DNA from 3 places in the Alteromonas alvinellae genome. Region 1 is predicted to be linked to each of the others. Evidence: predicted binding sites of a transcription regulator. Region 1 holds the regulator's gene; each other region holds the start of a gene.
What was found. Region 1 encodes MetJ, which represses methionine synthesis genes. Its sites were predicted from a motif close to TAGACGTCTAGACGTCTA; they were not measured.
Positions count from the first base shown of each region.

Region 2: the regulator MetJ is predicted to act here: its motif matches at 5,821-5,838, upstream of msrA (peptide-methionine (S)-S-oxide reductase MsrA).
Region 3: the regulator MetJ is predicted to act here: its motif matches at 8,771-8,788, upstream of metA (homoserine O-acetyltransferase MetA).

Region 1 is NZ_CACSIH010000171.1:11,701-22,710, forward strand. Features, by position in the region: gene metF (methylenetetrahydrofolate reductase) at 80-967, opposite strand; gene metJ (met regulon transcriptional regulator MetJ) at 1,128-1,460, shown strand; gene ACX5KA_RS12725 (malic enzyme-like NAD(P)-binding protein) at 1,624-2,859, opposite strand; gene ACX5KA_RS12730 (hypothetical protein) at 3,540-3,857, shown strand; gene rpmE (50S ribosomal protein L31) at 4,063-4,275, opposite strand; gene priA (primosomal protein N') at 4,728-6,917, shown strand; gene ACX5KA_RS12745 (SPOR domain-containing protein) at 7,050-7,628, shown strand; gene ACX5KA_RS12750 (hypothetical protein) at 7,714-8,454, shown strand; gene hslV (ATP-dependent protease subunit HslV) at 8,824-9,348, shown strand; gene hslU (HslU--HslV peptidase ATPase subunit) at 9,431-10,759, shown strand; gene ACX5KA_RS12765 (helix-turn-helix domain-containing protein) at 10,855-11,010, opposite strand, start outside.
Region 2 is NZ_CACSIH010000046.1:18,236-29,245, reverse strand. Features, by position in the region: gene ACX5KA_RS03550 (mechanosensitive ion channel family protein) at 1-312, shown strand, start outside; gene ACX5KA_RS03545 (hypothetical protein) at 388-579, opposite strand; gene ACX5KA_RS03540 (DUF2884 family protein) at 926-1,756, shown strand; gene ACX5KA_RS03535 (NAD-dependent epimerase/dehydratase family protein) at 1,923-2,735, shown strand; gene ACX5KA_RS03530 (sodium-dependent transporter) at 2,849-4,270, opposite strand; gene ACX5KA_RS03525 (SDR family NAD(P)-dependent oxidoreductase) at 4,581-5,306, opposite strand; gene ACX5KA_RS03520 (thiol-disulfide oxidoreductase DCC family protein) at 5,296-5,691, opposite strand; gene msrA (peptide-methionine (S)-S-oxide reductase MsrA) at 5,916-6,461, shown strand; gene ACX5KA_RS03510 (hypothetical protein) at 6,563-7,684, opposite strand; gene ACX5KA_RS03505 (metallophosphoesterase family protein) at 7,956-9,818, shown strand; gene ACX5KA_RS03500 (DUF5666 domain-containing protein) at 9,969-11,010, opposite strand, start outside.
Region 3 is NZ_CACSIH010000021.1:3,734-14,743, forward strand. Features, by position in the region: gene ACX5KA_RS01435 (MinD/ParA family protein) at 1-794, shown strand, start outside; gene ACX5KA_RS01440 (RNA polymerase sigma factor FliA) at 791-1,522, shown strand; gene cheY (chemotaxis response regulator CheY) at 1,559-1,942, shown strand; gene ACX5KA_RS01450 (protein phosphatase CheZ) at 1,977-2,732, shown strand; gene ACX5KA_RS01455 (chemotaxis protein CheA) at 2,745-4,973, shown strand; gene ACX5KA_RS01460 (protein-glutamate methylesterase/protein-glutamine glutaminase) at 5,002-6,132, shown strand; gene ACX5KA_RS01465 (ParA family protein) at 6,161-6,925, shown strand; gene ACX5KA_RS01470 (chemotaxis protein CheW) at 6,933-7,739, shown strand; gene ACX5KA_RS01475 (chemotaxis protein CheW) at 7,757-8,248, shown strand; gene ACX5KA_RS01480 (DUF2802 domain-containing protein) at 8,308-8,742, shown strand; gene metA (homoserine O-acetyltransferase MetA) at 8,853-9,791, shown strand; gene ACX5KA_RS01490 (homocysteine S-methyltransferase family protein) at 9,795-10,862, shown strand; gene metH (methionine synthase) at 10,872-11,010, shown strand, end outside.

The DNA of each region.
Region 1 (11,010 bases):
ACAACAAAGGCGCATTGACTGCGCCTTTTGTGTAGTGCTTCGTTAAAAAACGCAAGCAAGGTCCTGATTGTCGTATGTATTAAGCGCCTGAGCGCACGCCGAGCATGTGGCAGATGGCGTAGCTTAATTCACTACGGTTCAAAGTATAGAAATGGAAGTGTTTTACCCCTTCTTTAGCTAATACCTTTACTTGATCCATGGCAATGTTAGCACCTATCAGGTTACGGGTGGCTTGGTCGTCGGCATCAAGGCCGTCGAACATTTTGTGCAACCAGCCCGGCACATGCACGTTTGTGAACCCTGCAAATTTCACTAATGTTTGATAGTTAGTTACCGGCAAAATACCCGGAACTATATCTAAGTCGACACCCGCTGCGGCTGCACGGTCTCTAAATCGAAGGTAAACACTGGTATCGAAGAAGAATTGGGTAATCGCTTCTGTAGCGCCTGCTTCTGCCTTTCGCTTTAGGTTTAGCAAATCAAACTGTGCATTTGGCGCTTCAGGGTGCTTCTCCGGATAGGCGGCAACAGAAATATCAAAATCGGCAACGTCTTTTAGTAAGGCAACAAGATCAGAGGCGTACATCTCTGTTTTCTCTACCCCTGGCGGTAAATCGCCACGAAGCGCAACAATACGGCGAATGCCTGAATCCCAGTAGTCTTTTGCGATTTGTTTAAGCTCATCGCGGCTAGCATCAACACAGGTCAAGTGAGGAACCGCCGCTACACCGGTTTGCTGTTGAATACGCTTAACTACGTCGTGGGTTCTGTCACGTTCACCGCTATTCGCGCCGTAGGTTACCGACATGTAGCTTGGCTTTAGTGGCGCTAGGCGTTCAACCGACTTCCACAGGGTCTGTTCCATGGCTTCCGTTTTAGGCGGAAAAAATTCAAAAGATACATCAATATCACGCAGTTCCGATAGGGACTGGTTTAATGCATCGATACCTTGTGCGTAAGAAACCATGGCTTTTTCTCTCAAAAATGTATGCTTATAGACGTTTAGACGTCTAAATTAAAGAATATATGTCTAGACGTCAAGAGGTTTACACTGCTCAATTGACCTTTTCGTGAACTTGTTTAGAATTTCTCTTCATAATATAAAAAGAGTAGACCGAGTTAGTACAATGGCAGAATGGAACGGTAAATATATTCACCCCTACGCAGAGCACGGGAAAAAGAGCGAGCAGGTAAAGAAAGTCACTGTCTCTATACCTATTAATGTGCTTAAAGCACTTACTGATGAGCGTACCCGCCGCCAAATTAATAATTTGCGTCACGCCACTAATTCGGAATTGCTGTGCGAAGCGTTTTTACACGCATTTACCGGGCAACCTTTGCCTAACGATGATGACCTGCGCAAAGACAATCCTAATCGCGTGCCGGCTGAAGCTAGGCGTATTATGGAAGACATGGGCATTGACCCTAGCTTCGAAAACGATGTGTCGGAAGACGACTGATATTTAGTATTAAAGAGAAACGGCGCTTTGTTGTAAGTTATTGCTAGTTGATAACCTACAACACAGCGCCGTTTTTTATATACTTGTATTCTCTACGCGCATTTTTTAGCAAATAAAGGTTGAGCACTAGCCTCTCCATGTTTTTGCCTTATGCGCCAGAACCTTACTCTTCTGGGCTTTCAGGTACGCGTGCAACGCCAGACTCAATAGCCGCCTTAGATACCGCAGTGGCGATACGCTCGCATAAACGCGGGTCCATAGGTTTAGGAATAATGTACTCTTTGCCAAATGTCAGACTAGTACTCTTACTGGCAGCTAGTACTTCTTCTGGTACAGGTTCCTTCGTGATAGCACGAAGGGCTTCTACTGCCGCTACTTTCATTTCATCGTTTATGGCCGTTGCACGAACATCTAGTGCTCCACGGAAAATAAACGGGAAACACAGTACGTTATTAACTTGGTTAGGGTAGTCCGAACGTCCGGTAGCCATAATAAGATCTTTACGTACTTCGTGAGCAAGTTCAGGCTTTATCTCAGGGTCTGGGTTAGAACATGCAAATACAATTGGGTTTTCAGCCATCAAGGCCAGTGTTTCAGGAGGTAGAACATCCGGTCCAGACACACCAACAAAAATATCCGCACCTTCCATTACGTCTTCAAGCGTACGCTTGTCAGTATTGTTAGCAAATAGCTTTTTGTGCTCAGTTAAGTCTTCGCGACGAGTATGGATAACGCCTTTTCTGTCTAGCATATAAATACGCTCGCGCTGGGCACCACACTTAATAAGCAGTTCCATGCAAGCGACTGCTGCTGCACCGGCACCCATACACACAATTTTAGCGCTCTCTATGCTTTTACCCTGAATTTCCAGCGCATTAAGCATGCCCGCTGCAGTTACAATAGCGGTACCGTGCTGATCATCATGAAATACAGGAATTTTACAGCGCTTAATTAGCTCTTGTTCAATCTCAAAGCATTCAGGCGCTTTAATGTCTTCTAGGTTAATGCCGCCAAACGTGTCGGCGATATTCGCTACCGTATTAATGAACTCTTCGGTCGTACGATGCTTCACTTCAATGTCAATGGCATCCAGGCCAGCAAAGCGTTTAAACAGAAGGGCTTTTCCTTCCATAACAGGTTTCGATGCCAGTGGACCTAGGTTACCCAATCCTAAAATCGCGGTTCCGTTACTGATAACGGCAACTAGATTTCCTTTACCCGTGTACTTATAGGCGTTATCTGCATCTTCGGCTATTTCTCTGACCGGTTCGGCAACGCCTGGGCTATAGGCAAGAGCAAGGTCATCCACGCTATCGGCTGGCTTAGATAAATCTACGCGGATTTTTCCAGGTGTGGGTTTGGCGTGATAATCGAGTGCGCGTTGTCTAAAATCTGACATGTAAAAAGGTATCCTTAGATGTAGGGTTCATCGGTGTTTTCGTTCACGCTCTGTAGCTATTTTATTGTCGTTATAGTTATAGGTAGATAAACGTAAGCGCGTTACAACCAAGTAATGACAAAAGTGATTATAAATAGTTGTTAGCACTAGAGCTTGTTGATCTTTGTTGTACAGCAATCATCAATAGGCCCTAAGGTGGCATGTGGAAAAAGCAGATTAGGCGTTCACCTTTACTGATTTTGTTCACATACCTTAATGGATACAAGCCTCAGGTTTATGTACCCAAAAGCGCCACAAGTCTTGAAAGTCATGCATTATTCACAGAATTAATGCTCACTATCAAAGTGCCGATCGCAACTCTAACACAGCCAATCACTGTGTACATATCTGATCAGAATTCTCATATACCAATGTAGGTTAGGCATACTAATTAGACCAGTAAAATGGGGCTATAATTGCCATTCATGCTATTTATTTTGACTTGTTATAACATTCCGTAGGTCTATTGTGTGGAGGATGAAAACAAAGCTATCGAAAGGCTCTACGTTCTCATAAATGAATAGGACAGAAACCCAAATCAGGAAAAAAGAACGCAGGGAGATACCTCGTTAATTCTCCACCCAATATTTCTGATAAAATCCTGTGAAAGCCCACTCAAAATTCGCGCTGAAGGCGAGGATATGACAGAAAGAAAACTAATAACCGTGCTAACCGATGTGTGCGAAAGCGTAAAATCTACCAATAATGGATTTGTTTGGCTAACTCACGTAGGGCATTGGAGAGCGCCGCAAGTGATTGCTGTATTTAACACAGAATCGGAAAAGCAGCGGGCGTTAACTAATGGTTGGGATATAGACTTCATAAGCCAAGTGAATATTGCTTTGGCGTCAATTAAGTCAGCACCTGTTGGAATTTATTTTGATAGCGAAGAACAATGTAAAAAAGTGAGTGGCGGCAATTGGGATAGGCATTTATCTACGGTTAAAAACCTTCACTGACTTCAGGTTACGCTAAATGCTGCAAGGCTAGCTAAAAAGTTATACAGAAAGGTGAGTTACAGAGCTAGATACATTGGCTAGGTACTGGCTTCATGAAGAATATCGGCCGTAAAGTGCTGTTTGGCACACCTTGTTTGTGTGAAGCGTGAATTTTAGGCAATAAAAAAGCGCCATAAAGGCGCTTTTTTCGAACTCGATATCAGGCTTACTTTTTGCCCAATGCACCGAAACGCTTCTTGAAGCGATCAACACGACCACCGGTGTCAACGTTACGTTGCTTACCAGTGTAGAATGGGTGACATGAAGAACATACGTCTAGGTTGATGTCTTTACCAAGCGTAGAACGAATGTTCATTACGTTACCACATGAGCAAGTTGCTGTGATTTCTTCGTATTTTGGGTGGATATCTTGTTTCATTGGGTTACCTCACATAATAAGGCCGTATCGCTATACAACCCGAAGTCGCACACCATACGTTACTTAGTTCAAATGATAAGTCGTTCAAAGAACAGCCTATCGCAAAAGAGCGGCGCATAATAAAGGATGGCAAAGCCTTGATCAAGCTGTTTTTGGCCAAATGCTAAACAAGAGCGCTAGACAAGGTAGCCGTGTAAAAAGAGCCAAACAAAAAACATTCTTTTTATGCTTAACAGAAAAGTATGTTTAAATATTTGTCTTTCAAGTCTAGGCGATATGCGCTAGACGCAAAATCATGCGCTAATAGCAAAATGTGAAGCTAACTGTTAGCAGCGCAAACTACTGTAACGTATAGTTCTGCAAGTAGTTTCAGTATAATTAGTTTCAACATAAGAAGCTTAGTAAGCGCATTAAGCGCTATAACAGTCGTCAAATAAGGTAAAACGTTCGCAATGGCCTTTATCCAAGTTGCCGTGCCAGTGCCACTGCGCCAACTTTTCACATATACCTACGATAACGCACTAAGTGCGGGTGTAAGAGTGGTTGTGCCTTTCGGTCCACGCAAACTTGTGGGCGTAGTCGTTGAAACCCTACACAAACCTGAAAGCGACATTGAAAACTCCAACAAGCTAAAAGCCATTGAGTCGGTACTGGACGATAGCCCCATAATAGATGAGGTGCTGCTGAAAATGGCCCAATGGCTGTGGCAGTACTATCATCATGCGCCGGGTGAAGTGCTACACGCCATGCTGCCTGTTTTGTTGCGCAAAGGCGAGTCAGCCGCGCCAACACCTCAAGACATGCTAATGCTTACCGAAGAAGGTAGGCAAAGGGATGCAGACACGTTATCGCGGGCGCCTAAACAACAAGCCTGTTTTACTGCAATGGCCGGTGGTGCCTTATTAGCGTCCCAAGCGCGCAAGCAATATGGCGCACCTGCGGTCAAGGCGCTTGTCGAAAAGTCATTAGCAAGCATTGAAGAAGTCGCGCCTGAATTTAAGTCAGGCAGTTGGCTTGCCTCGTTATCGGTGTCTGAAAAGCCGGTTCCAGATACTGAGCAGTCGGTTGCCATTGCCGCGCTAAACCGTCAGCAGGGCAACTTCGCTGTAAGCTTACTTGAAGGGGTTACCGGTAGCGGTAAGACGGAAGTGTATCTTCAAGCCATTGAACCCTTACTGCGTGAAGGGAAGCAAGTGCTTATCCTTGTGCCAGAAATCGGGCTTACGCCGCAAACGGTATCTCGCTTTGAGAAGCGCTTTGGTATTGCAGTGGGCGTTTTACACTCTCAGCTTTCTGATAAAGAACGGCTACAGGTGTGGCAGCGAGCAAGAGCTGGTGAACTCGGGATAATCATCGGTACCCGTTCAGCTATTTTCACTCCGCTGCACAACCCCGGCATGCTGATTGTGGATGAAGAGCACGACGAGTCTTTTAAACAACAAGATGGGCTTCGCTATCACGCCCGTGACCTGGCAGCTATGCGGGCTAAGCAGCACAATATTCCTCTTTTATTAGGCAGCGCCACGCCCGCGCTAGAGACACTTAACAATGCGTTAAGCGGTCGCTATGCCCATTTGCAGCTTACCAAGCGAGCCGGAGGGGCGAAAAGCACGCATCAGCATGTGTTAGACGCACGCGATCAACCCATTCACTACGGTATTTCGCAAGGCTTGCTAACGATAATGCGCCAGCATATCAGCGCGGGAAATCAGGTATTGGTGTTTGTGAATCGCAGAGGCTATGCACCAGCGCTGCTGTGCCACCACTGCGGTGAAACCGTCATGTGTAAGCGCTGTGACCGTCCGTATACAGTGCATAAAGCGCAGAACCGACTACAGTGTCATCACTGCGGCGGCATGCGCTCAATGCCATCAAACTGCGAAGCGTGCCATCACAATGAATTAGTTACGGCGGGTACCGGAACCGAGCAAGTTGAGCAAGGGCTTACAAGCTTATTTCCCGGTGTTAAACAGGTACGAATAGACAGCGATACCGTGCGGGGCAAAGATAAACTGCACCAAACACTGGATGCAATAAACCGCCAAGAGTACCAGCTGCTAGTAGGTACCCAGATACTATCAAAAGGGCACCATTTCCCTCATGTAACCCTAGTTGCAGTTCTAGATTGTGATGGTGCACTTTTTAGTGCGGATTTTAGAGCGCCAGAAAAGCTTGCCCAGCTTGTGACACAGCTTGCTGGAAGAGCAGGGCGCGCCAGTAAACCTGGTGAAATGTGGCTTCAAACTCACAACCCCCATCACCCTCTGCTACAGGATTTAGTGCACAATGGCTATGGGCATTTTGCCCGGCACGCATTAATGGAGCGCAAAGCGGCGGGGTTGCCCCCTTTTATTAGTCAATTTGTTATTCGTGCTGAAGCGACTGACAGCAGTTTGGCCTATCGCTTTTTACAAGACAGCAAGCAAGTCTTTCTCCAGCAGCATGCCATTGAGTTAAATGGCCCGTTTCCTTGTCTGATCGAAAAGCGGCAAGGCCGGTTCCGGTCTATGCTGGTATGCAGCCATGAAAAGCGTGCGCCGCTTCACAATGCGCTACGTTTGGCGCTGCCATTTTTACAGGCGTTGCCGCAGGCAATGAAGGTAAGGTGGTCAATAGATATTGATCCTACCGATTTCAGTTAGCTTGTTGGGTAGCAATACGTTAAAATTTTGGCAGGATCGAAGATGCAGAAAAGCTGCTTCTTGATAAAGATTTGGTATATGACGTTTTCTTACGCATACAAACAACGATAACAAGTAGGAATATTGCCGCCTATGGCCCAACGCGATTATGTCTCTCGTGGACGATCTCCTCAAAAAAAGAAGCCTGCTCGTAAAGGTAGAAAACCAGCGGGAAACGCACAAATTAATGCGTCGGTTGTTGAGAAACTTCCAATCGTGCGCCTTATCGGTGTATTCGCATTGGTGATTGGCTTTGGTGTGTTTTTGTGGTCGATAAAAGACAATGTAGAAGATGACGTAGATACCCAAGCTTCACGACCTGTTGCACCTACAGAAGAATCTTTACCTGAACTGCCTGAGGAAGAGTGGGAGTACATCAAAACCCTGCCAGGATACGAAGTGGAAGTTGAGGTCAAAGAGCAAGAAAAGTCTGACAAACGCTATTTAATGCAGTGCGCCTCGTTTAGAACCCGCGCGCAGGCTGAAGAGATGAAAGCCAAAATTGCATTCCAAGGTTTAGAGGCGCTTATAAGGCACAGCACTGGCAGCAACGGCGACTGGTTTCGCGTTATTTTAGGCCCTTACGAGTCTAAGCGTGATGCAGAAAAAGCAAAGCACAGTCTGCGTAAAGTGAACATTGCCACATGCCAAATTTGGTACTGGAACTTGTAGCAGTTAATTGTAAGTAACACTTAATACGTTGCGTAGGGCGCTGAAATAACGCGTAGAGAAAGGATGCGTTTACAAGGAAGTATCAATGAGTATTGCCATCACCGAACAACCAAATTATGCCGCTTATAGCATAGAAGAGCTCGAGGACGTTCTGGAAAACATTGATAAGCAGGCCTTTCCGGAGCGCTACCAGGCAGCAAAGAATGAGCTCGCTTCGAAACGAGCAACGCTGCCACCTGAGAATGATGCGGACGGCGCCCATCATGATGAGCATGTTGGTCGACCTAAATGGTCTGAGCTACACTTGGTCACACGCATATCGAACATTACCTTTTTAGTACTTATCGGCGCAATGTTCGTAAGTGCTTTTACCGATTTTATCGTGATCAATGGATGGCTAGACAATTCGAATTGGGCCATCGTACTTCTCACTTTTGCCTATAGCGCCTTTTATTACCTCGCCATTTTTATCGATAAGCGGCATGCGCAGTTTGTGACTAAAGATTTACGTGGAAAAATGACGTTATTTGGTATGCCGCTATTAGCCTTTTTCTTAAGCTTTAGTTTTGTTGATACGGCATTGCCTTACACGCTTCATTTAGCCTCCGATAAACAAAAGATAGAAAGAAAATTTGCTTATGAAAAAGGAAGCGGCTCTAAGCAATGTCGACATCCACTTTTGCTAAAAGAGAACGGCCCCCTGTCTGATGGGCGCTTATGCTTAAGGAAAAGCGAGCACAAACGCCTACCGAATAAAGGATGGGTGTATGTTAAGGGCTACGAAAGTGGTTTTGGTTTTGACATTGAAGGGTATAGATTTCGCTAAATTCCTATCTTGAATGCTTGGGTATTAATCACTTCAAGTGCAATTAGCCCAAGCAAAAAAGGTTAACTACTACCGTTACCCAATAAACCTTCATAAATGTAGGCTTGCTACTTTATCTGTGCTCTATTATCTAGGCATTATTTCACTTGGCCATAGAGTATATTGGCGAGAGTATGCACTCAATAAATGGTGTATTCAATACACTAGCGAACACGCCAAGCCCACAGAGTAGGCAGCTCTGAGCGCACATTCTTTTGTCTTACCCTTGAAATTAAAAAGCCTTCCCCCACTTATTTGATATTGAATTTGAACGCTGCTGCCTTTGCTAGAGGAAAAACGCAGCAGCGCCCAGCTAAACGGGGAATTAACGTGACAACGATTGTATCTGTACGACGTGGGAATCAAGTGGTAATGGCCGGTGACGGACAGGTATCACTGGGCAATACCGTAATGAAAGGTAATGCGCGCAAAGTGCGCCGTTTATACCACGACAAGATTTTAGCGGGCTTTGCTGGTGGCACGGCCGACGCATTTACGCTGTTTGAACGCTTTGAAGCAAAGCTAGAAGCGCACCAAGGCCATCTGACCAAAGCGGCTGTAGAGCTTGCCAAAGACTGGCGAACTGACAGGGCGCTTCGCAAACTAGAAGCGCTGCTTGCTGTCGCAGACGAAACCGCATCGTTTATTATCACCGGTAACGGTGATGTGGTGCAGCCAGAACAAGATCTTATCGCGATTGGCTCTGGTGGTAACTACGCGCAAGCCGCAGCTACTGCACTACTTGAAAATACAGAGCTAAGCGCAAAAGAAATTGCCGAAAAAGCGTTGACCATAGCGGGTGATATTTGCGTATTCACTAACCATAGCCAAACGGTTGATGTACTAGATTACTAAGTAATAGCTGAGTGCTGTTATCGGTTTGCTGTCGCTCGTATGAATTTGAGTACAGCAAGCGCTGTTAGAAAAGGGTTTATTCATGTCTGAAATGACACCAAGAGAAATTGTTCACGAGTTAGACCGTCATATTATCGGTCAACAAGATGCCAAGCGCGCTGTATCTATTGCACTTCGAAATCGCTGGCGTCGTATGCAGCTTGAACCTGAGCTGCGCCAAGAAGTTACGCCAAAAAATATTTTGATGATTGGCCCAACGGGTGTGGGTAAAACCGAAATCGCTCGCCGTTTAGCTAAACTTGCTAATGCGCCGTTCATTAAAGTTGAAGCGACTAAGTTCACTGAAGTGGGCTATGTGGGTAAAGAAGTTGAAACCATCATTCGTGATCTTGCCGATATCGCGGTAAAGATGACGAAAGAAAACGAAATGAAGAAAGTGAAATTCCGCGCAGAAGAAGCAGCGGAAGAGCGAATTCTAGATGTTTTGCTTCCTCCTCCAGAAGATGCGTGGGGTAATAAGGAAAATGTTGAAGATCGCGGCACGCGACAAGCATTTCGCAAAAAGCTTCGTCAGGGAGACTTAGACGACAAAGAAATTGAAATTGATGTTGCACTTCCGCAGGTTGGCGTAGAAATTATGGCGCCTCCAGGTATGGAAGAAATGACCAACCAGCTTCAAGGCATGTTCCAAAACTTGTCTGGTTCGCAAAAGAAAAAGAAAAAGCTGAAAATTAAAGATGCCTTCAAAATGCTTATTGAAGAAGAGGCGGCGCGCCTTGTGAATCAAGAAGATTTGAAGGAAAAGGCGATTGAATCGGTTGAGCAGCACGGTATCGTGTTCATCGATGAAATTGACAAAATCTGTAAGCGTGAGGGCAACTCGTCGGCCGATGTGTCTCGCGAAGGTGTTCAGCGTGACTTGCTTCCACTTGTGGAAGGTTCAACGGTATCGACAAAACACGGCATGGTTAAAACCGACCATATCTTGTTTATCGCTTCGGGCGCATTCCAAATGAGCAAGCCGTCGGACCTTATTCCAGAGCTTCAGGGTCGTCTTCCAATTCGCGTTGAGCTGTCTGCCCTTAAAGTCGGTGACTTCAAACGCATTCTTACCGAGCCGAATGCGTCTTTAACGCACCAGTACATCGCACTAATGAAGACAGAAGGCGTGGATATCAAGTTCGACGATTCTGGTATTCAGCGCATTGCCGAAGCGGCATGGCAGGTGAATGAGCGCACTGAAAACATTGGTGCCCGCCGTTTGCACACCGTGCTAGAGCGCCTTATGGAAGATATCTCGTTTGACGCCTCTGAAAAGAGCGGTGAGTCATTCGTGATTGATGCAGACTACGTAAACAGCCACCTAGAAACCTTGGTAGATAACGAAGATCTGTCGCGCTTTATCTTGTAATTTAGCGCTAAGTAGAAGTTTCCTCGTTAGTTAATTTGTTCAACTAACCCTTCTACATGAAGAAGAACTAAAAAGCCGACGTTAAGTCGGCTTTTTTACCTTTCTACTTTTTCCCAATGGTCTTCGACTTCTTCAAGACGAATTATTTTTGCAGCTTCTTCCGCTTGAGTATTTGCTAGTAAATCAAGAAAGTAACTTACGGGATTATTCTTCTGTTGGCTTTCCATGTATAAGGCTCTTAAGGCTGCATC
Region 2 (11,010 bases), on a different contig from region 1:
CCGGATATTAACCAAGAACTAACCCTAATGGTTAGGCAGCTACCGCCTAACGAGCTTGGTTTACCTTTAGAAATTTACTGCTTCAGTGCACAAAAGGAATGGGTGAGGTACGAAAAAGTGCAGGCGGATATTTTCGACCACGTTATGGCTATGCTGGATTTGTTCGACTTACGCGCATATCAACGTGATGGACATTTGTCATTGCTTGCTCATCGTGAACACAGCGCTTATGGAAACAGTAACGAAAGTCATAGTACGCAAAAAGATGCTCAGGAAAAGAGCGAGTCTAATCAAAAAAGTAACGACGAATAAAAAGACTCAACATTAAGGCTTAATTTACGCGAAAAAAAACCGGCTGATATAGCCGGTTTTTTTAATGCTTATCGCTTAAGCCAATGCGTAGGCCATCAGTAAGCAAAGTACTAAACCTGTAACGCCAAAAAAACCGTACTCGATTTTTTCCTGCATACCTTCAGCACCTGCTTTAGCAGTCATAAAGCCCATAACGATGCTGCTTAGCCCTAGCGTAAAGGCAATTAGCGCAACACCAAACATAATTGCATTAATCCAATCAGCCATTGTGATAACCCCTTAAAAATATTAGCGGTATTATGCACCAATAAATAAGATTTAACCATGCTTGGATTGGCTTTAATGTACCGCTATTGGTATTAATTGATCTTAGTCAAAACTACTAATTAGTTGGTAATCTCACTAAATAGTGTATTTAACAGAGCATAAAGAAATCACCAAATATAACTAACTATTTGAAAGATATAAACTTTAAATATTGGCAAGGCCATTGCTCTACCTTAGGTATAACAGCGAGTATCGTTAACGTCTATCTGACAGTGACACTACAACGCATTGCAGTTTGCTTCGAGCACTTTCGTTAACGCGTCACACGTAAATTAAGGAATGAACAATGTCTAAGAAACTATTACTTTCAGTTACCCTTACCAGTGCTTTAATGAGCGGCCATGCATTTGCGCATGACAGCAGCTATCAAAACAACAGTTGTGACATGGAGCTTGATGGTCATATTCAATATTACCAAGGTGATCTAACGGTACAGATGGACAATGGCTCAGTGATGACGATTGACTCCCATCACAATATGACCATTAACGGCGAATCAGTATCGCTTGACAGCGAACAACAGCGCTGGGTAAGTGAATATTACAACAACATTGATATTGCCATCCCTATGACCTTGAATATCGCCAGTGAAGGGCTGCAAATTGCCAACGTGGTAGTAACTGAAGTATTTACTGAACTGTTAGGCGGCGATCAAATGGGTGACGATTTTCGTGAACTGTTCGACTCCCTTGAGACCAAACTAAACACTTCATTCTATGATGACGCAGGGAATATTCGCGTTGATTCAACTAAATTCGATGAGCCAGGTTGGTTTGACGAAAGCTGGGAGCAAGAATTCGAAGCACAAATTGAGTCTTTAATCAGTGAGTCTATGGGTAGAATACTTATTGCCGTAGGAACACAAATGTTGTGGGAAGGCGGTGATATGTCTGAGTTTGAGCAAAAGATGGAGCGCTGGGGTGAAGATTTAGAATATCGCTTAGAAAACCAAGCGGCTGCGCTAGAAGAAAAAGGTGATGCATTGTGTAAGGTACTAAAAAAAGCGGATTATGCCGAAGGCAAGATGCAGGCATCCATATCGGGGCTAGATGACTTGAACCTGCTAGATATTGATCAAGACAACCACCATGACCACAACGACGAAATGAAAATGTAGTTGGAGCATTTAGCTAACTAAACGCGCAAAACGAAACGACTTACTACTCTAACCACTCACCTTAGAAAACCGACTGTAACCCAGTCGGTTTTTCATTTTTTCAGTTAACGACAACCGCCCTCCAATTAATGTACTCTTAAGCCCTAAACAAAGGGGTATTTAATCGATGACTCAAAATGTAGTAATTAGTGGCTACGGCTGGTTAGCCAGCTATGTGGGCAAAGCACTTTCAGGTAAGGTCAATATTGTTGGCACCACTCGAAGCCAACAGAAACGTCTCGCGTTACAAGACCAAGGTATCACCGCAATTGAATATGCCCTGGGCGAAGATACATCAGCGCTTTGTAACCATTTGCCAAACGCTACCTTGTTGCTAAATATTCCCCCTGGCAGGAGAAACAAAGATCTCGCGTCATACACCAACAATATGCTGCAGTTGATAGACGCAGCCATCAGCGTAAAGGTGGCGCATATCGTGTTTATCAGCACCACGTCGGTTTACGGCGATGCAACAAATGAGGTAGTGTCCGAAGTCAGCACTACACAGCCGCAAACAGCCTCGGCCAAAGCCCACGTGACTATTGAAGACTATTTATTGTCTAAGCGAGGTCAGGTTGATATCAGTATTGTTCGCCTAGCCGGTTTAGTAGGCCCAGACCGTCACCCCGCCCGCTCGTTAAGTGGAAAACAGTTAGATGCAGGAAATAAGCGAATAAACCTTGTACATGTGTACGATATTGTATCTGCGCTGACGACCATCATTTGTGGCAAGCCGCTTAACGATGTTATTCACCTTTGCAGCTTGTCTCATCCTAAGCGCGGTATTTATTACGTGGATGCAGCGAAGGCGATGGATATTGATGCTCCTCGCTTTTCTGATACTGAAGCGGAACCTGCTGGCAAAGTGATTGACGCCGCACAAAGCTGGGCAAGGCTAAATATTACACCAGAGTATAGCGACCCCTATCGCATGTTTTAGGCTTTCACTTAGTGAAAATACATACTCTGACATAAACAAAAACGGCAAGCTTTAGGCTTGCCGTTTTTAAGTTGAGCTCACTGCTAGCTCACGTCATTGCTTGTAAAACCTGACTATCCGAATAGGCTCAACCCGAAGTATTTTACCGCTACCGTGTTTACAAAAATCACGAGTAAAATAAGCGGAATAAAGGTTTTAAGCGAAATATCCACGTACTTTTCAAACCAGCTGCCTTTGTAACCACTGCTGCCCTCTTCCAAAGAAGCATTGAAGTTTGCACTCTTCCAACGATAAATAACAAACAAACAAATTAGCAAGCCGTTTAAAGGCAAAATCGTGTCGTAGAACACATCGTAAATGACATCAAATAGTGATTTATCTGCGCCAGCGTAGTGCATAAAGGACGTAAGCATATCAACTTTACCGAATGACAACGCACTTAGGATGGCTAGCAAAATCATAATGCTTCCTAGCGACCCAAGCGCCCATTTACGGCTTACACCTTTTTCATCCATAAGCGCCGCAACAGGTACTTCAAAAATAGACACTAGCGACGTAATTGCCGCAAAGAACACTAATAAGAAAAACAAGCTAGCGACAATCGATGCGCCCATATATCCAATAGAGTCTTGTAATGCTAGAAAGATACTAGGCAGATAAGTAAAAATCATGCCCACTGACGATTCACTTAAATCATCAGGGTTAATGTCTGGGTTAAAAGAGAAGATGGCAGGAAGGATCATCAAACCCGCTGTGAACGCCACGGCCGTGTCTGTTAACGCCACCAGCTTGGCAGCGCTCGGTACATCTGCACGCTTATCAATGTAGCTACCGTAGGTAATAAGAATACCCATACCCAAAGATAGAGAGAAAAAGGCCTGCGATAGCGCACCATTCACCACTTCAGCAGTAATTTTTGAAAACTCAGGAACGATGTAGAACTCAACACCAGCCATCGCATTTTCGCGGGTTAATACGAAGATAACGAGACCGATTAGCATCACGAAAAGCGCAGGCATGAGCAGCTTTGCCGCTTTTTCTATCCCTTCTTTTACCCCGCCTTGAAGGATGAGGTAGACCACACCAACAACGGCTGCCATGTATACAAAGATGGCTTCTGAGTTAATAAACAGCCCAAAGGTTTCTGGGTTAGCTAACTTATCTAGATTCCCGCTTACTGCTTCGAACAAATAGCCGAAAAGCCACACGGTAATAACCATGTAGAAAACGGCAATCATGAATGGCGTAGCAATAGCTAGCCACCCGGCGACTTTCCATTTCTTTTCATTACCGCTTATATCACTGTATGCACCAAGCGGGTCTTTGTTAGCATGGCGACCTACTGACATTTCCGCCAGCATTACCGGTAAACAAATGGCAAAAACGAAAATAGCGTACATTAAAAGAAATGCACCACCGCCATTTTTAGCTGCACCGACAGGAAACCCTACCAAATTACCTATGCCTACCGCAGAACCTGCAGCAGCCAAAATAAAACCTATGCGCGATCCGAACTGTTCTCTGGCCCCGCTCATATCCCTTCCTCTTGTTGAGTTATTGTTATAGCAGTTCGCCGTATCACGCTTTGTGATACACAAACACGTTGTGTACTCACAATTCAAGTTGGTTGTCGTTACTTACTATTCGTAAGGATCAAGCCGAGCGAACTGGTATTATTTATTATCAGGATGGCGTTTGTTGTTATGACTCACGTGTGGCGTCAACGCGTTGTATTGCTACCTCTATGGGCTTATCAATACGCTGCACCATTCCCAAAATAGCATGGTAACAGCAGTGAAATAAAAAGTCTTGATGTTGGACTTGCTGAAATGATGTTAGACCGTATCACCAAGTTACCACTTCGCCATTCCAGTCGATAAAATGACAAGTTTGGTCTCGATTAAGCGCCGAAAGGTGATGAATAAGCTGTTTAGCGGTAAACTCAGGCGTGAACAGTTTCTTGGCAGCGACGTTTTTTTGAAAAGGCTTAGAAAGCCCCGTATCAACCGTCCCAGGGTGATAACAAACAAGCATCACGTCTTTCAATCTACGCTTGTATTCTACCGACGCCGTTTTAACCAACATGTTGAGCGCCGCTTTCGACGCGCGGTAGCCGTACCACCCGCCAAGTCCATTATCTGAAATGCTCCCTACTCTCGCGCTTAAGCAAACAAGGGTTGAGCCTTCTTTACTCATAATATTCACCAAATGCTTGAGCCACATTGCGGGAATAATGCTGTTAATCGAAAAATAAGCCGCTAAGGCCTGCTCGCTGATATCTTCCAAACGTTTCTCAGGATGAATGCCATCGCTTTCGCGGTGTAGAAAGCCTGTTGTGATAACTACCGTAGTTAACACAACCTGCTGTTCAGCCAGCTGTTCAACAAATTCGCTTATGTGCCTATCGTCCTGTTCGGCCAGCTGATGATAGGTTACATCCCCAGAATGACTGGTGTCAGATATAGGGGCGCGACTAACCGCTAACACCCTAGCACCTTCACTGCTATATTGCTCAATAAGCGCGGACGCAATCCCCCCCGACGCGCCCACTATTAGGACGTTATTTTTCACTGGCTTCTCCTGGTATGCAGCGATCGCACTGGCGTTTTTTACCTGTTAACAGGTATGAAATGGTGTATCTATGCTTTGCGAATACATTGTAGAAAGCATCGGCCACATGACGAATAACAGGCCAGCGAAGCGGTGCATATAGCCAACCCATGCCCACGGTTTTCCATGCTTCATGAGTGACATCAAGGCCAGTTATCAACGTCCCATCTTCGCGAAGTCCGTGAATTCTTGCATTGAGTGCATGCCAATCCATGGTTGGATAACGGTTCGAAAAATCGGGGGCCTGAATATCTACCAATGTTAATTTGTTGTGCTTGTCTCTTTTTCTTAAATGACGCATTTCAGCGATACACAACGGACAATACCCGTCATAGAAAATAATCACGACTGAATACCTCTGCCAAATTTTGAACACGCTTATACGCATTCTTACCAGTTGCAAACTGCTTGAAAGAAAGCAGCTAACCTCACATGTTAAAACCTTTCACTCAGCTCGCACATTATTCTTATTTAATATTCGTTTATACGATAAAAAAACACGCTTGGATGACTTGTGTTGTGACCTACCCGCACCCACACTACAGTCAGAGATTAAGAGAGGTTTTTACTATGGCAAATTTACAAGTCGCCACGTTGGCAGGCGGATGCTTTTGGTGTATCGAATCAGCGTTTAATAGCGTTGAAGGCGTGGAAAAAGCAATTTCTGGCTATGCTGGAGGAGAAAAGGCCGATCCAACCTATGAAGAGGTATGCAAAGGAAATACTGGCCATGCTGAAGTGGTACAAGTGACGTTTGATGCCGACAGCATTAGCTACCGAGAGATACTAGAAATTTTCTTTGCGCTGCATAACCCTACACAGCTGAATAGACAGGGCAATGATGTAGGCACACAGTATCGCAGCGCGGTTTTCTATCACGACGATACACAAAAAGCTGAAGCAGAAAAAATTATCGCAGAAATTACAGAAGAAGAGGTTTGGCCCGACCCAGTAGTGACTGAAATAGTAGCTGTAAATAACTACTACGACGCCGAAGACTACCACCAAGATTACTTCAAAAATAATCCACAGAACCAGTATTGCTCTATGGTAGTGGCGCCTAAGCTTGCGAAGTTTAAAAAGACCTTCGCTTCTCGACTTCGCAGCGACGCATAGATAAAACCGCGATATTAAGCGCGCTTTCAACAGCGTGAGCCAACAATAAAAGGGGTTGCTTAAAAGCAACCCTTTTGTTTTTCAATCTATTCGTTTTCTTATTATTCAAACCAAACGCTGTTAATTTCTAATGGGAATAATAAAGGCGCTAAGTCTTCATAACGCTTCTTATGCGCTTCACACGTCGCGTTTTTAAGGTAGTTTTTTTCCCAAGGATCGTTAATGATCCACAAGGTATTTTCAATGGTCACTAGTCCTTCCATCGACGAATTATCCATTGTGTACTGTTCACAATTCTGGTCGCCGGCAACGTCGAAGGTAATAGGGATACGCTTTGTTGGCTTACTGCCACTCACATCAATTACCCACAGTTCATTGTCGTTTCTTGCTGCGCCAAACAAATAGGATGCGCCCGTTGAATGAGTATATAACGCCAGTCCATTGATAGGGTGATTGCCTGAAGTAAACGAAGGAAGTTGAAGGTTAGGCTCGCTCACTGTGGCAAAATCATTCGACGAGAAAAAGTCTTCATCAACAGTCAATGTAAAAATTCTTGGCTGTCCTGCTTTATCTTTCTCTAGCGCCAGATATAACGTGCCGTCTTCAGCCATCGTCAACCCTTCAATGCCGTCGTTAGGAAAATTACCTACTTCAAAATCGTTGGGAAACTGAAGAGGTCGCACGTCCGACATTTCAACCGAGCCATTGTCTTTTCGCGTCAATTTTACCAACAAGGTGGGGTAATCTGTTGACCCTGTTTCCTCGTATTTGGTTTCACAACGAGGGCTTAATGCGCCGGTACGGGTAGCATCTTCGGTAACCGTATAAATTACGTTGGTGTCTCTGGGGTCTACGGCTAACGCTTCTAAATCAGGTTGCTCGCTTAAATAGCTATAAAAGCAGCTTCGGCGCACGGTATTGGAAAATGAAAAACGTTCGCTCGATGCGCTCAGCGTTGCGGTATCAGGTGAAATGCTATGAAGTTTCAACTGTTGAGTAGTATCAGCGCTAGCATCTGCGATAGTGACAAGTTGACCGTCTAACACCACTAACCCTGAGGTTTGAGGGTCAAACATAACGTTGCCTTTTTCATCAAGGATCCATTTACCCACAGTGACTTCTGTTAAGTCTTGAGGTTCAGGAGTAATAACCACGTCTTTCGGCTCGCTACAGGCGCTTATCAGTAAAGTGGTTAGCACAGCACTGGTTAAATATTTTAGCATAGTGTGAAGTCCTCTCTCCGTTTATTAAGATGAGAGCAAAAGGTAAAACTGAAAAAATTGTAAGGGAGTATATCGAGCATACCGTTTATTCACAAAAAAGAGTAAGGTTATGCGATAGACATCAGGTTTGCTGAGTACATATATGATTTGGCAACGTTAAATAGCCGTGCTGTCATCATGTTTTCAATTAATGTGCAGCATATTTAGTTAACACGCTTACGTGTATTAATATTGACGAAAATTAAAGGAGAGCGTCATTTCTACGCAGCACTTGCCCCAAGTTATTGCAGGTCCAATAGTACGAAAGGTGACATCTACAGAATGTCATATTTGGGTAGTAACCAGTAACGCCGATTCACCTACGCTAAATCTATCTGCAAATGAAGTCGTCAGCGGCAGTTGTCAACGCGAAACCGTACGCGTAGGTAAGTACGCATTTATACACTTGCTCTCTTTCACTTCGTCAGAGCCCTTCGAAGATACTGCGCGGATAGGTTACTCGCTATCATTTAGCGACGACGCTCAGCAGGCTTCATGGGAAGATGAACAACGCGGGCTTCTTTACGATGGACAGTCTTCCTTATGTTTCCATTACACCGAGACTCCCGAGACCATATTGCACGGCTCATGCCGCAAGCCTCACTTTCACAGTGATGATGCCCTAGCACAAGTAGATGTACTCCATAAAAATGCGTTCAAAAAGCAAAATGATTTTCCCGATCTCCTGTTGATGACGGGCGATCAAATTTACGCTGATGATGTCGCAGGTCCTATGCTTAAAGCCATACATAGCGTGATTGACCGTTTAGGCCTTTATCATGAAGCACTGGAAGGAGCAGTAGTAATCAACACTAATGAACTTGCCACACATGAACATGGGTATTACGAACGAGAGCAGCTTCTTCCTCAAATTGCGACCAATACGGTACTGTCTTCAATATTCTTTGGTGCTAAGAAAAAACCGGTATTCACATCAGTAAACGCGCAAAACCATTTGATTGGCAGTGCGGAGATCATCGCTATGTATTTACTAGTGTGGTCCGACACGCTTTGGGCTGATATCAATATAGATAAAGATGGGATCCCCCCAAAATACCACGCTATTTTCGACAAAGAACACGAGGCGCTTAACGGCTTTGTAAAACAGCTACCGCAGGTACGTAGGGCGCTGGCACACATTCCTACCTATATGATCTTTGACGATCACGATGTTACCGACGACTGGAACTTAACCCGGGGCTGGGAACAAGAAGTCTATGGAAACCCTTTATCAAAACGCATGATCGGCAATGCGCTTATCGGCTACTTGCTTTGCCAAGGCTGGGGAAATGCACCAAAAAAAGTAGCGCCATTAATTGCTAAAGTACAAGAATCAATGGGAGAAAGCGGTTTAAACTCGCACGATGAAATCATTGATGATCTTTTGGATTTTGATCAGTGGCATTACCGTTTAGATACCACACCACCTATTGAGGTTTTAGACACCCGCACGCAGCGTTGGCGCAGTGAATCTAATATGAATAAGCCCTCGGGGCTAATGGACTGGGAAGCACTGTGTGATTTTCAGCATTCTATAATTGGCAAAGAATCTGTCATCGTTGTCTCTGCCGCTCCCATTTATGGTGTAAAGGTTATCGAAGCCATTCAAAAGGTGTTTACGTTTTTTGGCAAGGCGCTTACTGTTGATGCTGAGAACTGGATGGCCCACAAAGGCACCGCGAACGTTATATTAAACATATTCAGGCATTACAAAACGCCTCCAGAGTTCATTATCTTATCTGGTGATGTGCACTACTCGTTTGTTTACGATGTGCGTCTGCGCTTTAGACGTCATAGCCCACATATCACCCAATTTACTTGCAGCGGACTAAAAAATGCATTTCCCGACGGACTGATTAAATGGCTTGATAGGTTAAATCGTCTGCTATATCGCTCTGCATCGCCGCTTAATTTATTCACACGCCGTAGAAATATGTCGGTTAAAGCGCGCGAACCAAGCACCGGGTATGGTGAATTATTCAACGGATGCGCTTTGGGTGTATTAAAAATTTCACACAAAGATACCGAAGTGCACTGCAAAGCTTTGTTGAGCAACGGTAAAGAGGTAGTGTTTCCGCTAGAAAAGAGAAATTAGTCAACATTTACTTAGCAATTGTTGATAGAACAAGTAATAAAAAACTCGGATATACAAAGTGCTGTGTATATCCGAGGTCATGTTTTCATCTTAAATTGTATAATTTAGAGGTCTAGAAACGCTATTTAGATAGAACGTTCTACTTGTAGACTAATCATTGTCAATTTCAGCTTCATAAGCGTTTATCGCAGTGCTTGTTATCCAGCTCCCTTCAATTTCAACAACTTGATTTACCTGAACTGCATTCATAAATTCAACAAGTGATACTCTTCTGTCGTAAAGCTCAAGTTTTGTTGCTTCTTTTAATTCAATCGTATACGAATTCAGCATGAATGACGTATCTGACAAAATGGCAGTCACTCTTCCTTCTAGTTCAACATGGCCCGTTCTTGAACCATCGTCACGATCATCATCGTCATTTCCATCATCACCTTGAAATTCAAGTTCAAATTTGGTTGGTAAGAAAAGACCATTCGCATCGAATGTTCCACTAACTTCAACATAAAGCCCATTTGTTACATTACTTACAAATTGAGCAAGGGAACTACGAGTGTCATCAATGAAATAAAGAGCATCTGCCGGTAAGTCAATACTTAGACCTGCGACTACTATTGATGAGCTAGTAAAGCTAGTTATTTGCCCTTTAATTTCTGACTCTTCAAAACGCTCGTCTTCACGTTCACGTTCGACTTTCAAAATGACATTTTGAGTACCTTCTGTAACATAAACCACTTCGATAAATTCATTAAGTTGCAGTGAGTCAAAAGAAAAATATTGGTCGTATTCATCTTCATAGTGGGTTTGCGAATTTGCAAAATAGGTATTGCTGCCTATTGTGAGCGATTTAGCGCTGTAATCAATAGCAGCTATTGCTCCTTTCATAACACCGTCGTTGTAGTAATCATAGTGCTTGAATTCAATATGCGTAACAGTAAATCCACCATTAACAATTGACAACTTTAGTTCAACCTGTGCTCCGGTTATCAAATCCAGTGAAGAACCATTAGAAAAAGAAACAGAGCTGCTTAGTTCAAATTGCTGCCCATTAACTTCTACAATTCCGGCATTATTATCGTATGCTGTAATAACGCCTTCCACTTCAGCCTCATCATAATTGTCATCATGATAGCCTTTGACTTCAACCTCAGAGGCAATCAAATTACTGCCTTCAGTCATACCTTCAACTTTAACT
Region 3 (11,010 bases), on a different contig from region 1:
GTGGTAAAGGTGGCGTAGGTAAAACGAACATTACACTTAACACCGCTATCGCGATGGCGAAGCAGGGTAAGCGAGTAATGGTTCTTGACGCCGACCTTGGCCTTGCCAACGTAGATGTGATGTTAGGGCTAAGGGTTGAGAAAAATCTATCTCATGTACTCTCTGGAGAATGCACGTTGGACGAAGTGCTAGTGACCGGTCCTCACGGCATTAAGATTGCGCCTGCCACATCAGGCACGCAGTCAATGGCAGAGCTTTCACCAACGCAACACGCTGGTTTAATCAGAGCGTTTAGCGAATTACGGTCTCAGATAGATGTGCTTATTGTCGACACCGCGGCAGGCATATCAGATATGGTATTGAGCTTCTCAAAGGCCTCACAAGATATTATGGTCGTCGTATGCGATGAGCCAACATCTTTAACAGATGCCTACGCACTAATAAAAATTCTTAACCGCGAGCACGGTGTTTTTCGTTTTAAAGTCGTAGCCAATATGGTGCGCGATGTGCGTGAAGGTCAGGAATTATTTAGCAAATTAAGCAAAGTGACAGGGCGTTTTCTCGATGTTGCACTAGAATTAGTGGCGACAGTGCCCTTCGACGAGAATATTCGCAAGGCGGTGCGCAAGCAAACGGCTATTGTTGACGCCTTTCCAGGTTCTCCGGCAGCAGTAGCGATAACTAAGTTGGCAAGTAAAGCACTTACGTGGCCAATTCCAGCGCAGCCCGGTGGCCACTTAGAATTTTTCATTGAACAATTAGTTGCAGAAAAAGCCGTAGGAAGTCAGCGTTGAACAGCAAGGCAGCCGCTTATCAACAACAAACAGATAAATCGCAGTTAGTCGAAAGACATGCGCCTCTGGTAAAGCGAATTGCGCATCATTTGATTGCGCGACTGCCTGCCAGCGTACTTGTTGATGACCTTATTCAATCAGGCATGATTGGGTTGCTAGAGGCCGCTCGAAACTTTGACGGCTCTAAAGGCGCAAGTTTCGAAACCTTCGCAGGAATTCGAATTCGTGGTGCCATGCTCGACGAGATACGAAAAGGTGATTGGACCCCGCGTTCTGTTCACCGTAACGGCCGCGCCATAACGGAAGCGATATCTCAAGTAGAGAGCGAGACAGGGCGCGATGCACGAGATTCAGATATTGCTGACAAGCTTAACGTAAGCTTGCAGGATTATCACCAGATGCTTAATGAAGTAAATGCCGGAAAGCTAGTGGGTATTGAAGATTTAGGTGTGTCGGAAGATGTTATTACTACTGAACAAAGTAGAGGCAGTGACGCACCGTTAGAAGATTTAATGCAGGGTGCTTTTCAAAAAGCGCTTGCCCATGCAATTACGACATTACCTGAGCGAGAAGCGATTGTACTTTCACTTTATTACGATGAAGAACTAAACTTAAGAGAAATAGGCGAAGTTCTTGATGTAAGTGAGTCGAGAGTCAGTCAAATTCATAGTCAAGCCATGTTAAAACTCAAATCACGAATGAAGTCGTGGCAAGCTGACGAAGAATAGAGATTAATAACAATTAACCCCTCACTGGAGGCTATTTTGGACAAAAGCATGAAAATTCTCGTGGTCGATGACTTTTCTACCATGAGACGAATCATCAAAAACCTGCTAAAAGATTTGGGTTTTGCCAACATCCAGGAAGCGGATGACGGAAGCACTGCATTACCTATGTTACAACAGGGCGATTTCGACTTTGTTGTGACCGATTGGAATATGCCTGGTATGCAGGGCATCGATTTGCTTCGCGCTATAAGAGCAGACGATAAGCTTAAGCATTTGCCTGTGCTTATGGTTACTGCGGAAGCGAAAAAAGAGCAAATCGTTGCAGCGGCGCAAGCAGGTGTAAATGGTTACGTTGTAAAGCCGTTCACAGCAGCAACACTAAAAGAAAAATTAGATAAAATATTCGAACGTTTAGGTTGATCCAGACGCTCACCAGATAAATGAGGTTTACTGGATGACAACGAATGTAAACGTTCCAATATCGTTAGAGGAAGCAAAACAACTTGTCGCCTTTCTTGAAGAAGGCGATAAGACTTCAGCTAGCGCACTACTTGAAGCCGTCTCAATGAAAGAAAACGTTGAGTTGTTTGCTGAAGTAGGTAAATTGACGCGTCAACTCCACGACGCGTTGAATAACTTTCAAATAGACGACCGCATCAAAAATTTAGCTACAGATGACATTCCTGATGCGCAGTCCCGCCTTACCTACGTAATTGAAGAAACTGAAAAAGCTGCTAATACTACTATGGATGCCGTTGAGGCGAGCATGCCGATAGCAGAAATGCTGTCGGAGCGGATCGAAAAGGTCATGCCAGAGTGGAAGAAGCTTATGAATCGCCAAATCGAACTTGGTGAATTTAAGGCTTTATGCGCAGACTTAGACGAATTATTGGAAGAAGGTTCGGCTCAGTCAGCTAAACTTACACAATTGCTTACCGAAGTTTTGATGGCACAGGGCTATCAAGACTTAACAGGGCAGGTTATTCGTCGCGTTATCGACCTTGTAAAAGAGGTAGAAGATAGTCTTGTAAACATGCTTACCATGTTTGGGGAACGCGACGGTACAGAACACACTAAACCATCTAGCGTTAAGGCCGATAAGGTTGATGGTGTAGAGGCGGAAGGCCCAATCATTGATGCTGATCAACGGGACGATGTCGTTTCAGGTCAAGATGATGTAGATGATCTTCTGTCTAGCTTAGGTTTTTAGGGGAGCGGGCGCATGTCGTTTGATGTTGACGAGGATATATTACAGGACTTTTTGGTTGAGGCCGGAGAGATACTTGAACAATTACAAGAACAGCTCGTTGATCTTGAGAACAATCCTGAAGACGCGGATTTATTAAATGCAATTTTCCGTGGCTATCACACAGTAAAAGGCGGAGCGGGCTTCCTTTCTCTTACTGAGTTAGTTGAAATTTGTCACGGTGCCGAAAACGTTTTTGACGTAATGCGCAATGGCCAAAGAACGCTAACACCTGAATTAATGGATATTATTTTGCAGGCCACGGATGTGGTCGTTGAAATGTTCGAGCGCGTAAAAGCGCGCGATCCATTGGAGCCTGCAGATGCGCATCTAGTGGACGTTTTACACAAATTAAGCCGCCCAGAATCTCCAGATGAAAACATATTCGAGAACGCCAGTACGCCCGCTGCCGAGCCAGAGGTGGTTGCTGAAGAGCCCGAGTTAGTTATAGAAGAGCCTGCGCCTTCAACGACGGACGTGGGTGACAGTAGCGGTGGTATTGACGAAATAACTGAAGATGAGTTTGAGGCACTTCTCGATGAACTTCATGGCTCTGGTGCGCCAGGGCAGTCAGCACCAGCAAAAAGCGAACCTGCTAAGTCACCAGTGCCGGCGGCGAGTTCTGATAGCGATGATATTACCGACGAAGAGTTCGAAGCACTGTTAGACGACCTTCACGGAAAAGGTAAATTTGGCGGTGAAGAAAAAGCGGCGGCTGCGCCAGCTCCAGCATCTGCAACGCCATCTTCATCAGCAACCAGCGCAGGTGACGAAGAAATTACCGACGATGAATTCGAAGCGCTACTTGATCAGTTACATGGTTCTGGCCAGGGGCCGACTAAGCAGGGCGCGGCGACAACGTCGCCAGAGCCTCTTGTAGATAAAGCAGCAACAGAAGCTGTTCAGAAAGCAAAACAAGCTGCGCCAGCCGCGCCTAAAGCGACACCAGCGCCAGCCAAAACAAGCGCTCCTGCTGCGCCCAAAGCAGCACCTAAAAAAGATGATAAGAAAGCGAGCCCAGCAGCACCTCCTGCAGAGACCACTGTACGTGTAGATACTAAGCGCCTAGACCAAATAATGAATATGGTCGGTGAGCTAGTTTTGGTTAGAAATAGACTCATTAGCTTAGGTATCAATAGCAACGACGAGAGCATGTCAAAAGCTATCGCCAACTTAGATGTGGTAACGGGTGACTTGCAAGGTGCGGTAATGAAAACCCGCATGCAGCCTATCAAGAAGGTGTTTGGTCGCTTCCCTCGTGTTGTTCGAGACCTCGCAAGAAGCTTAAAGAAAGAAATTACCTTAGAGCTGGTCGGTGAAGAAACCGATTTAGATAAAAACTTGGTTGAAGCTCTGGCCGATCCCCTAGTGCATTTGGTGAGAAACTCCGTCGACCATGGTATTGAGATGCCGGATGACCGCGCTGCAGCGGGTAAACCGCGCATGGGTACGGTTCAGCTATCGGCATCTCAAGAAGGCGACCACATTCTTCTTACTATCGAAGATGATGGTAAGGGAATGGATGCCGAGAAGCTAAAAGAGATCGCTATTAGTCGTGGTGTACTAGACGCGGATGCTGCAGCACGAATGTCAGATGTTGAAGCGTTCAATCTTATATTTGCACCAGGCTTTTCCACTAAAACTGAAATTAGTGATATTTCTGGTCGTGGTGTGGGTATGGACGTGGTTAAGACCAAAATTAACCAGCTTAACGGTACGGTTAATATCGATTCGCAGCTAGGAAAAGGCACGCGACTGGATATTAAAGTTCCGCTAACGCTAGCCATTCTACCCACATTAATGATTGTTGTAGGAAAACAGACCTTTGCGTTACCATTAGGTGCGGTGAACGAAATAATAAATATGGACATCAAGAAGACCAATACGGTCGATGGCCAATTAACAATGATAGTTCGTTCAAAAGCAATTCCTTTGTTTTTCCTTGGCGAATGGCTAATCCGAGGCCCCAAAAATATCGATAAAGAAAAGGGGCATGTTGTTGTAGTACAAATTGGTACACAGCAAGTCGGGTTTGTCGTAGACGCGCTGATAGGCCAGGAAGAAGTGGTTATCAAACCGTTGGATGCATTGTTGCAAGGAACGCCTGGTATGGCGGGAGCTACAATTACGTCAGACGGTGGAATTGCACTAATTTTAGATATTCCGAGCCTGCTAAAACGGTACGCGCGTAAACCCATCAAGTAAGGCGATGAATTAACAGGAATGATAATCCATGGTCTTTAAAGTCCTAGTCGTGGACGACTCGACCTTTTATCGCCGTCGAGTAAGAGAAATACTCGATGGTGATAGAGAACTTGAAGTTGTCGGGGAAGCGAGAAACGGGCGTGATGCACTCGACAAAGCCGAGGCGCTTAAACCCGATGTAATAACCATGGACGTTGAAATGCCAGTTATGGATGGTATTTCGGCTGTGAAGGTTATTATGGATAAACGTCCTACGCCTATTTTAATGTTCTCTTCATTAACGCATCACGGCGCCCAAGCGACGCTTGACGCGTTAGAAGCGGGCGCGCTAGATTTTTTACCCAAAAAATTCGAAGACATCGCTCAAGACAGAAAAGATGCTTCGCGGCTACTTTGTACTAAAGTCAGGTTGATAGCGCGAAGAGGACTGGGTTTGAAGCGCCCATCCTTTCGCAATATTGAGTCCAGAAAACTTCCTGATAACGCGCCTAAACAAGCGTTTTTCAAAACGTCGGGTTTACTTTCTGGTCATAAAGACGCGGCCAAGCAGCCTACCGTTTCGTCTGTAAGACCAACAGGGAAGCAGTATAAATGTTTGGCAATAGGGGCATCAACAGGTGGGCCTGTAGCACTTCAAAAAGTGCTTTCTCCGCTACCCGGAGACTTCCCGTACCCCATTTTACTTGTACAACACATGCCGGGAACCTTCACTACCGCATTTGCACAGCGCTTAGACAGTAATTGCAAGATTGCTGTAAAGGAAGCTGAGCAAGGCGATATTTTGAAGCCTGGACATGCTTACCTCGCACCCGGGGGCAAGCAAATGCTTATTGAGTCTATCGGAAGCAACAAGCGGATATCGATTGTAGATGCAAGCCAGGCAGATAAAGTGAACTACAAGCCAAGTGTAGACCTTACGTTTAGCTCGTTAGCTAGAGCCTATGGTGGAGATGTATTAGGAGTCATACTAACGGGTATGGGTGCTGACGGTAGGGAAGGCTGTCGACTACTTAAAGATAAAGGTGCGACTATTTGGGCGCAAGACCAAGACTCCTGTGTAGTTTACGGTATGCCTCAAGCTGTCGCCGCGGCCAACATATCGAGTAAGAATATTAGTATCGATGATATGAGCAGTTGCGTTCAAACCGAAATGCGATAGCAGTTTGAATAGTAATGGAACAGCAATTATGAAAGTGTGGACGGTAGCAAATCAAAAAGGCGGGGTAGGTAAGACCACTACAACCGTCAGCCTTGGCGGCTTGCTGGCTCAAAAGGGCAAGCGAGTGCTTATGATTGATACTGATCCACACGCATCGCTGAGCTATTACTTTGGTATTGATGCTGAGGCGACAAGTCATTCAGTTTACGACATTTTTATTAAGTCTAATGAGATTTCTGCCGATAACGTAATGGATTGTCTTTGCCCTACAAAGCTTGATAATTTGTATGTGCTACCAGCGACTATGGCTCTAGCGACGCTAGACAGAACCATGGGAAGCGAACAGGGTATGGGCTTAGTGTTGAAAAAAGCACTCGCTACAATATCCGGTGAATTCGACGTTGCTATTATCGACTGTCCTCCGGTTTTAGGGGTGCTGATGGTAAATGCACTAGCGGCATGCGATAAAGTGATTGTGCCGACTCAGACAGAGTATTTAGCACTTAAAGGTTTGGATAGGATGATCCGTACTATGGAAATCATGGGGCGTTCGTTAAATAAGTCCTTTGACACCCTGATTATTCCAACTATGTTTGATAAGCGTACAAACGCCGCGTTGGCGTCAAGAAAACGATTAATGAGTGATTACGGGGAGCGCGTCTGGGAAGGTGTGATTCCGGTTGATACGCACTTTAGAGATGCAAGTTTGGTACAGCTTCCGATCTCTGCTGCGTATCCAAAGACGAGAGGTGTAAATGCCTACGAGAAACTGTTAGCCGTATTGGAGAAATAACAAAAGCATGAGCAAGCAATCGCCATTTGCCCGTGAAGAAGTAATGGAGGCATACTTAGATAGCCTTCTTAAAGAGCCAGAAACACCTGAAGATGTGACTGCGCGCACGGCAAAATTGCTTGAGCAGGCTTCTCAGCAGATGGCTGAATCAGCGCTTGTTTCAACCGTTGAAAAAAGTGAGCCTCCAACGAGTGAGCAGGAGGCGATAGCGGAAAAGGTTACATCGTTAATTGAAACGCAAAAAGTCGAGACGGTTGATGGTAAACAGCAACAGTTTTACGCTGAAACTTCAGCAGCGCAAGAACAAGACGAGGTATTAGGTCGAAGTCCAATATCAAAAGTTCCACTAAAGGATACTCTCGGCTTTCGCTTTCAGGCGCTATTCTTTGAGGTGGCGGGATTAACACTAGCGGTGCCATTAACATCGCTAGGTGGTATACACCAAATTGAAAAAATAGGCCCTTTATTTGGAAAACCTGACTGGTTTATGGGTGTAATGTTGCACAGAGAGTCTAAACTAAGTGTTGTTGACTCTGCAAAATGGGTAATGCCGGAAAAATATGACGAAAACCTCGCACAATCACTTAACTACCGATATCTTATAATGTTAGGAGAGAGTGCGTGGGGATTAGCAAGCGAAAAGCTTGTAAATACAGTCAATTTGACTACCGATGATGTTAAATGGCGCGAGTCCACAGGTAAGCGTCCCTGGTTAGCAGGGATGGTTAAAGAAAAAATGTGCGCGTTAATTGACGTTGAAGAATTAATATCTATGCTTAACAAAGGCTTAGGCAGTAACGACCAGACGCCATAGTATTGGGAGCCAGGTTCATGAGCGACGAAAGAATGAATAATAATGCTACCGACAGCAACGACGAAGTCCTTCAATGGGTGACGTATCGCTTAGGTGAAGAAACTTACGGTATTAACGTAATGCAAGTACAAGAAGTCTTGCGTTATACCGAAATAGCCCCTGTACCCGGTGCACCAGACTATGTGCTTGGTATTATAAATTTGCGTGGCAACGTGGTGACTGTCATCGATACCCGTGCTCGTTTTGGACTACCTCCGACGGAAATCACGGACAATACACGTATAGTGATCATTGAGTCCGACGAACAGGTTGTCGGTATTTTGGTGGATAGTGTAGCCGAAGTGGTGTATCTGAAATCTTCAGAAATTGATAGTGCGCCTAACGTTGGTACTGAAGAAAGTGCCAAGTTTATTCAAGGCGTTAGCAACCGCGATGGCGAACTGCTTATCCTAGTCGACCTCAATAAATTGCTAAGCGACGAAGAGTGGGATGAGCTTAGTAATATATAGATAATGAATAGGCGGTATCGGTTGTCTATACCGCCAACACTTTCCCAAGGGTTACGTCCATGGATTGGCAGCTTGCTGCACCTACCTTACTAGAACTCATACTGTGTATTCTCGTAGTTATACTCGTCGCCACGATGGGTGTGCTGTATTCGCACATAAACAAGTTGCGTTCTGCATTAAGCGAAAGCGAACATGCTAACGCAGAGGCTATTGCCCGTGCTGAAGCGCTCGCTAAAAATGCGAACAACCAACAGAACGAGGCACAAGCACGCGCATTGGTCATCACCCGCCATCTTCAAGAGCTAGACGAAAAGCAAACTGATATAGAAAATCAGCTTCGTGAGCTCAAGCTACAAGACCCTTCATTGCGTTTATATCAGCGTGCTGCAGACTTAGTTAAGCAAGGCGCCAGTATTGACGAAATTATTGAAGCCTGTGACATTCCTCGTGCTGAAGCTGAAATGTTAGTGATGGTGCATAAGCAAAATAGCTAACATTTTTCCCACCAGATGAAAAAACGTTTAGACGTCTAGACGTAAAGATGTTGACATATCGCCAGTTATAGACACAATACAGATATTGGAATTTATCACTGGAGTCCTCTATGCCAATTCGTATTCCTGAGCAGTTACCCGCGCAGAATGTACTACTAGGTGAAAACATTTTTACCATGGACATGGACAGGGCTGCCAATCAGGATATTCGTCCTCTTGAAGTCGGCATTCTTAATTTAATGCCGAACAAGATAGAAACAGAAGTACAGTTACTTCGCCTGTTATCGAATACGCCGCTACAAATAAACGTAGACTTGATTAGAATTGATAATCAAGCACCCAAAAATACTCCACAGTCACACATGGATGCCTTCTATCACGACTTTTCAGCGGTCGCGAACAAAAAATACGATGGGCTTATAGTAACCGGTGCGCCTCTTGCGCTTATCGATTATGAAGAGGTGAAGTACTGGGACACTATGACCACCATACTGGAATGGGCGCAGCGACACGTTAACTCTACTCTGTATTTATGTTGGGCTGCCCATGCGGCTATGTATCACTTCTATGGTATAACCCGAGAGATCAGAAACGAAAAATTTTCCGGTGTTTTTAAGCATAAAGTGAACGATCCTCACAATGAACTATTGAGAGGTTTTGACCCCACGTTTTACGCTCCGCACTCTCGATATGGGCACATCAATACCTCGCTATATAACAGTGTTGATGGGCTCAGTGTTGTGGCAGAATCTGACGATGTGGGTGCGTATATTGTGGCGTCAGAAGACAAGCGAATGGTGTTTGTAACAGGCCATCCAGAATACGATCCAGATACGCTCAAAGACGAATATTTACGCGATATTGCGGCGGGACAAACGCCGGCAATGCCGAAAAACTATTTTGAAGGGGATGATCCAGCCAAGTCTCCTATAGTACAGTGGCGCTCGCACGGCAGCCTATTGTTTACGAACTGGCTGAATTATTATGTCTATCAGACCACGCCTTACGATTTAAGTCAGCTTGCTGAAAAGTCACAGCCAAAGAGGTAGCACGTGAGCCAAAGACCAATTTCTAGCGCGCAGGCATCGCTTACAGAAGCCGCTCAAAAACGCATTCTTATTTTAGACGGTGCCATGGGCACCATGATCCAGCGCCACAAGTTAGAAGAAGAAGATTATCGCGGAACGCAGTTTGCCGACTGGCACTGCGATGTTAAGGGTAACAATGATTTGTTGGTCCTAACCCAGCCCGATATTATTTATCAAATCCATTGCGATTATTTTGAAGCTGGTGCGGACATTATTGAAACGAATACGTTTAATGCTACGACTATCGCTATGGCCGATTACGATATGCAGGCTCAATCCCGTGATATTAATTTAGCTGCAGCTAAATTGGCGCGTAAAGCAGCAGACGAATTCACAGCGAAAACACCTGATAAACCCCGTTTTGTTGCCGGCGTATTAGGGCCAACAAACCGCACGGCGTCTATTTCACCTGATGTTAATGACCCAGGTAAGCGCAATGTCACGTTTGACGAATTAGTAGAGGCCTATAGTGAGTCTACCGAAGCGCTCATTGAAGGCGGTGCAGATTTAATCATGCTGGAAACCATCTTCGATACACTTAATGCGAAAGCGGCAGCCTATGCGGTAGAGTCGGTTTTTGAAAAGCTAGGTATATCGCTGCCCGTTATGGTGTCTGGCACGATTACCGATGCCTCAGGGCGCACACTGTCTGGTCAAACCGCGGAAGCGTTTTATTATTCCATGCGACACATCAGTCCATTCTCATTCGGCTTAAACTGTGCTCTTGGGCCAGACTTACTGCGCCAATACGTAGATGAAGTTGCTACTGTTAGTGAGTGCTTAATTTCAGCGCACCCTAACGCTGGTTTACCCAACGAGTTTGGTGAATACGACATGGAAGGCCCTGAAATGGCCGAGCACATCAAAGAATGGGCGCAGTCAGGGCTAGTGAATATCGTAGGTGGCTGCTGCGGCAGTACACCAGAACACATTCGCGATATTGCTAACGCGGTAAATGGGATTGCGCCAAGAAAAGTGCCAAAGTTTGAACCCAAAATGCGTTTGTCAGGCCTAGAGCCGTTTGTACACTAGGAGGGCATAATGAGCGCAGAATTTTCTACATTTATTAATATCGGTGAGCGCACCAACGTTACAGGCTCTGCTCGCTTTAAACGACTTATTCTTGAAGGTGATTATGAAACCGCGCTTGATGTCGCAAGACAGCAGGTAGAAAACGGTG